Regions from separate parts of the Vagococcus intermedius genome, predicted to be linked through region 1. Evidence: a T-box and tRNA genes for the amino acid it is inferred to sense, from the RefSeq annotation. Region 1 holds a T-box; the other holds one or more tRNA genes.

Region 1 (3,420 bases):
GAGCTAAACCAAGTATCTAAAACATCTTCATCTTGGTTCCAATTTTCACTGTCTGTTGGTGCTTCTTCGCCTACATACATCTCACCTGTCTCTTTATGATACCAAGCTGGAATACGGTGTCCCCACCATAATTGACGTGAAATACACCAATCGTGGACATTTTCCATCCAAGAAGTAAAGGTATTTTCAAAACGTGGCGGATAAAATTCAACTTTATCCTCTGTCGCTTGATTGTCCATTGCTTTTTTGGCAAGTGGATCCATCTTCACAAACCATTGTGTTGACAAACGCGGTTCTACAACTACTCCACTACGCTCAGAATGCCCTACACTATGCGTCATTTTTTCGATTTTAACTAAACGTCCCACTTTGTCCAAGTCACTAATAATTGCCTTACGTGCAGCAAAACGATCCATTCCTTCATATTTACCACCAAGATTATTAATCGTACCATCTTCATTCATCACATTGACACGTGGTAAATCATGACGATTTCCAACCTCAAAGTCATTAGGGTCATGGGCTGGCGTTATTTTAACAACACCTGTTCCAAAGTCCATTTCTACGTACTCATCCGCTACCACAGGAATTTCTTTATTTACTAATGGTAGAATAACGTTTTTACCAATTAAATCTTGATAACGTTCATCGTCCGGATGAACAGCTACAGCCGTATCACCTAGCATTGTTTCTGGACGTGTTGTAGCAATCTCAACACTCTTGCCACTACCATCAGCTAATAAGTAGCTCATGTGATAAAAAGCACCTTCGACATCCTTATGAATAACTTCAATATCTGATAAAGCTGTTTTCGCTTTAGGGTCCCAGTTAATAATATACTCACCGCGATAAATCAGATCCTTTTCATATAATTTCACAAAGACTTTACGAACAGCATCTGATAAACCCTCATCAAGAGTGAATCGTTCACGGTCATAATCAACTGAAATTCCAATTTTTCCCCACTGCTCACGAATATGTCCAGCATATTCTTCTTTCCATTCCCATGTTTTATCTAAGAATTTTTCTCGTCCTAAGTCATAGCGGCTAATTCCATCTTGTGCCAATTTCTCTTCAACCTTAGCTTGCGTTGCAATACCAGCATGATCCATACCAGGTAACCAAAGCGTGTCATACCCTTGCATACGTTTATGACGAATAATGATATCTTGTAGCGTCGTGTCCCACGCATGACCTAAATGTAGTTTTCCTGTTACGTTTGGTGGCGGAATCACTATTGAATACGGTGTTGCTTCTGGATCTCCTGATGGCTCAAAACGTTTTTCTTTTACCCATTTGTCATAGCGCCCTGCTTCAACTTCTTGGGGGTGATATTTTGTTGCTAAATTTTTTTCCTCTGACATAAACATCCCTCTTTCTCTACTGCCACATATTTTTGTGAAAATAAAAAGCCCTAAAACACAGAAATGTGTTTTAGGGCGACTAAACGCGGTACCACCTAATTTATAGTTAGCTCACTAACTACCTCTCAAACGTGATATAACGATCACGACTCGGAATAACTTACTGTTACATTCAGCCATTCAACTCATAAGCTACCTTCACTTTAATTTCCATCAAAATCTTTCAGCCTAGGATTTTTTCTCTAAAGATGGTCTAATAAAGCTACTCCTCTTATTCACTGTCTTGCCAATATTTTACACGGTATCACCAGCTACGTCAATTCCAACTCGTACTATTTTAAAATTTCTAACACTTTATCATAGTCAGGTTCTTGTGAAATTTCTGGTGTGATTTCACGATAAATAATCTTTCCTTGAGCATCTAGTACAAAGATGGCACGAGCTAATTTATCAATTGCCGGAATATGTAGGCCATATAATTTCCCGAATTTTAATTCGGTATCATGTAACATTTCCATACCAACACCTTCGGCGGCACACCAATTCTCTTGTTCTTCTTTAGTGTTATTAGAAATTGTCAAAAATTGAACCTCTGGCAGTTTAGCCATTTCTTGATTAAAACGTTTTGTCTGTAATTGACAAACACTTGTATTAATATCAGGTACAACACTGACAACAACTGGTTGTCCTTTTAAATCTGATAATTGAACAATTTTTTTACTTAAGTTGACCAAAGAAAAATCAGGTGCGACTTGCCCAACCTCTGGTTGAGTTCCTTCTACTTGAACAACGTCACCTTTTAATGTTACTTCCATCATAATTCATGTCCCCTCTCTATTTGTACTTACAAACTCAGTATACGCAATAGTAGATTAGAAAACAAAAATCGCGCTTGTTAACTATTAGCAAAGTTAAATTGTTGATTAGATGAAAAATTTTCATCAAAATATATTAAAGTTTGTAACTCTGTTGTCAAATCAATGTATTGAATTTTGACATTTTTAGGAACTTTCACACGGCCAGGTGAAAAGTTTAGAATCGCTGTGATGCCTGCTTCCACCATCTTATCAACTGCCCCTTGTGAATGTTTACTTGGAACAGTTGAAATAGCCGTAGTAATACCTTCTTTTGCTACTATACTAGCCAAGTCATCCATACTGTAGATTTCAACATTATTAATCTTTGTTCCAATCAACTCAGGATCACTATCAAAAGCAGCGACAATCGTTAAGTTTTCATTGCGTCTAAAATTATTTTTACCCAAAGCTTTCCCTAAGTTTCCTGCACCAATCAAGGCAATTCTCTTTTCGACCTGTGTATTTAAAATATGACTAAATACTTCAATCAAATAACTAACATCATAGCCATAACCACTACGCCCTAATTCACCAAAATGTGAAAAATCACGGCGTATCGTTGCTGAAGGTACTTGAATTAACTGGCTAAAATCTTTTGATTTAATGCGTTCAACTTTTGATTCTTCCAGCATCTTCAAATATCTATAATACAACGGAATGCGTTTAGCAGTTGCATTAGGGATTTTACAGTCTGTTGTCTTTTCCATTTATCTCACTCCTTGTTAAAAGCTTCACACTTTGATTCTACCACTGGACGCCGAGAATAACAATGTGATTGTGAAATTAACCGCAAAATAAAAAGCCCAAGTATATAAAACCTGGACTTTCTACTAACTTTTTATAACAAATCATCAAATTCGTCTGATTTTCCTTCAAGATAAGTTTGACCTGATTGGATTTCTGTAATTGTAATTCCTGCTACAGCTCTAGCCACTAAACCTTCCACATCTAACTTAGCTTCCAGTGCTTGAGCACGATCTAAGCGTGGCTTAGTTTTTGGTTTTGGTGGCGCAAAAATGGTACAACAATCTTCAAACGGTTGAATCGCCAACTCAAAAGTATCAATTCTTTCCGCTACTTCAATGATTTCATTTTTATCCATTGCCACAACTGGGCGAATAACAGGTGTCGCCGTCACATCATTAATCGCAATCATACTATGCAAGGTTTGTGAGGCAACTTGACCTAATGACTCCCCA
Region 2 (3,420 bases), 560 kb from region 1:
AACATCACACAAGCGAATCAATGCATTAACATCAGGTTCATGAGGTTGAGATGACAGTGGATCACGTAAAAATATGACCAAATCTATCTTATTCTCTGATATAAGTGCCCCAATTTGTTGATCGCCTCCTAAGGGACCCGAATTAAAGCAATGAATCTCTAAACCTGTTGCCTCCATGATTTTTGTCCCTGTTGTCCCTGTTGCATATAATGTATGTTCTTTTAAAATAAACGTATACGCTGTCGTCAACTTAATCATCGTTTCTTTTTTTCGATCATGTGCTATTAAAGCAATATTCATAACAGTCACTCCTTTCACATATTCTTATTGTAGCATATTAACTTGAATTATTATGACTATTTGGCACTATACACAGATTTAAGTATTTTAATTGTGCAAAGTTGCCATACAAAAAGATAACGCTTTCATTTATACTCTAGTTAGGGCAAGTTAAATAAGAATATGGAGGAATCAGCATGGTAGAGATTGCATTAAAAGGAATTCATAAAAAATATGATAATAATGAATGTTATTCCGTAACAGATTTTAACTTAAATATAAAAGATCAAGAATTTATTGTTTTTGTCGGACCCTCTGGTTGTGGAAAATCAACTACTTTACGTATGGTTGCAGGGTTGGAAGATATTAGTGAAGGTGAGTTATTTATTGGAGATAAACTAATGAACAATATCGCCCCTAAAGATCGCGATATTGCGATGGTCTTTCAAAACTATGCTTTATACCCTCACATGACCGTTTTTGATAATATGGCTTTCGGTTTGAAGCTTCGTAAATACCCTAAGGAAGACATCAAACAACGGGTTGAGAATGCAGCTGAAATATTAGGTTTGACTGATTATTTACAACGTAAACCAGCGGCTCTCTCTGGAGGACAACGTCAAAGAGTTGCTTTAGGCCGTGCTATTGTGAGAGATGCTAAAGTCTTTTTGATGGATGAACCTTTATCAAACCTGGATGCAAAATTACGAGTAGCCATGCGTGCTGAAATTGCAAAACTACATCGTCGGTTAGAAACCACAACCATTTATGTCACACATGATCAAACAGAAGCTATGACAATGGCTGATCGCATCGTCATTATGAAGGATGGATTCATTCAACAAATTGGTTCCCCAAAGGAAGTCTATGATACACCAGATAACGTCTTCGTTGCTGGTTTTATTGGCTCACCTGCCATGAACTTTTTTAATGTTTCTTTAAATGAAGGTATTATCTCAAATAAACATGGTTTGAATTTGACCCTACCTGAAGGAAAGTATAAATTATTAAAAGAACACGGCTATGAGGGAAAAGAGCTCATATTCGGAATTAGGCCTGAAGACATTCATAGTGCTCCGATTGCCTTAGAGACTTCCCCTGAGTCTGTTGTAAAATCAGAAGTAGTTGTAGCAGAATTATTAGGAGCTGAAACCATGCTTTACACTCTTGTAGGCGATACAGAATTTATTTCAAAAGTTGATGCTCATGAAAGTTATTTACCTGGTGAAGTGATTGAACTAGCTTTTAACCTTAATAAAGGTCATTTTTTTGATAAACAAACAGAAGAGATCATTCGCTAATATTTTACTAGTTGATACTAAAAAAGTGGTCTCCTAAATTCAATGGAACATGAGAACACGCAAAAAAAGAAACACAGTTCATGTTAACTGTGTTTCTTTTTCATTCAATTAATTATGGAGGTTAACGGGATCGAACCGCTGACCCTCTGCTTGTAAGGCAGATGCTCTCCCAGCTGAGCTAAACCTCCTGAAGATCATTCCTACATGTATGCGTGGCAACGTCCTACTCTCACAGGGGGAATCCCCCAACTACCATCGGCGCTAAAAAGCTTAACTTCTGTGTTCGGCATGGGAACAGGTGTATCCTTTTTGCCATCACTACCACACTTTACATATAAGAAAAAAAATAAACTCACTTGAGTTTAGTCTTAATAATATCTAAGCGTGGCGACGTCCTACTCTCACAGGGGGAAACCCCCAACTACCATCGGCGCTAAGAAGCTTAACTTCTGTGTTCGGCATGGGAACAGGTGTATCCTTCTTGCCATCATCACCACACTCTTAGATATCTATTAAATTGAGTAATTGCTCACTCAAAACTGGATGTTAAAGTTTAATCAAAACATTCCTTGATCCTACGTTTAAATTCTTGGTTAAGTCCTCGACCGATTAGTACTAGTCCGCTCCATACATCACTGTACTTCCACTCCTAGCCTATCTACCTGATCGTCTCTCAGGGGTCTTACTTTCCGAAGAAATGGGAAATCTCATCTTGAGGGGGGCTTCACGCTTAGATGCTTTCAGCGTTTATCCCGTCCACACGTAGCTACCCAGCAATGCCCTTGGCAGAACAACTGGTACACCAGCGGTGTGTCCATCCCGGTCCTCTCGTACTAAGGACAGCTCCTCTCAAATTTCCTACGCCCGCGACGGATAGGGACCGAACTGTCTCACGACGTTCTGAACCCAGCTCGCGTGCCGCTTTAATGGGCGAACAGCCCAACCCTTGGGACCGACTACAGCCCCAGGATGCGACGAGCCGACATCGAGGTGCCAAACCTCCCCGTCGATGTGGACTCTTGGGGGAGATAAGCCTGTTATCCCCAGGGTAGCTTTTATCCGTTGAGCGATGGCCCTTCCATGCGGAACCACCGGATCACTAAGTCCGTCTTTCGACCCTGCTCGACTTGTAGGTCTCGCAGTCAAGCTCCCTTATGCCTTTGCACTCTGCGAATGATTTCCAACCATTCTGAGGGAACCTTTGAGCGCCTCCGTTACTCTTTAGGAGGCGACCGCCCCAGTCAAACTGCCCATCTGACACTGTCTCCCGCCACGATAAGTGGCGCGGGTTAGAATGGTCATAACACAAGGGTAGTATCCCACCAACGCCTCCTTCGATACTAGCGTACCGAGCTCTACGGCTCCTACCTATCCTGTACATGTGTCACAAACATTCAATATCAAACTACAGTAAAGCTCCATGGGGTCTTTCCGTCCTGTCGCGGGTAACCTGCATCTTCACAGGTACTAAAATTTCACCGAGTCTCTCGTTGAGACAGTGCCCAAATCGTTACGCCTTTCGTGCGGGTCGGAACTTACCCGACAAGGAATTTCGCTACCTTAGGACCGTTATAGTTACGGCCGCCGTTTACTGGGGCTTCAATTCTGAGCTTCGCATAAAGCTAACCCATCCTCTTAACCTTCCAGCACCGGGCAGGCGTCAGCCCCTATACGTCATCTTTCGATTTTGCAGAGACCTGTGTTTTTGATAAACAGTCGCTTGGGCCTATTCACTGCGGCTGGTCCGGAGACCAGCACCCCTTCTCCCGAAGTTACGGGGTCATTTTGCCGAGTTCCTTAACGAGAGTTCGCTCGCTCACCTTAGGCTACTCGCCTCGAC

The links. The T-box of region 1 lies ahead of OL234_RS03145 (valine--tRNA ligase). A T-box ahead of a tRNA ligase gene usually reads a tRNA of that ligase, here a tRNA-Val.
Region 2: it encodes a tRNA-Val, which carries the amino acid that the T-box ahead of OL234_RS03145 (valine--tRNA ligase) is inferred to sense. The anticodon was not compared.

The regions. Positions count from the first base shown of each region.
Region 1 is NZ_CP110232.1:685,894-689,313, reverse strand. It holds gene OL234_RS03145 (valine--tRNA ligase) at 1-1,364, opposite strand, end outside; T-box leader at 1,433-1,652, opposite strand; gene tpx (thiol peroxidase) at 1,697-2,179, opposite strand; gene OL234_RS03135 (redox-sensing transcriptional repressor Rex) at 2,260-2,928, opposite strand; gene thiI (tRNA uracil 4-sulfurtransferase ThiI) at 3,060-3,420, opposite strand, start outside.
Region 2 is NZ_CP110232.1:125,167-128,586, reverse strand. It holds gene mgsA (methylglyoxal synthase) at 1-300, opposite strand, end outside; gene OL234_RS00660 (ABC transporter ATP-binding protein) at 477-1,580, shown strand; tRNA gene OL234_RS00655 (tRNA-Val) at 1,696-1,768, opposite strand; rRNA gene rrf (5S ribosomal RNA) at 1,791-1,906, opposite strand; rRNA gene rrf (5S ribosomal RNA) at 1,963-2,078, opposite strand; rRNA gene OL234_RS00640 (23S ribosomal RNA) at 2,170-3,420, opposite strand, start outside.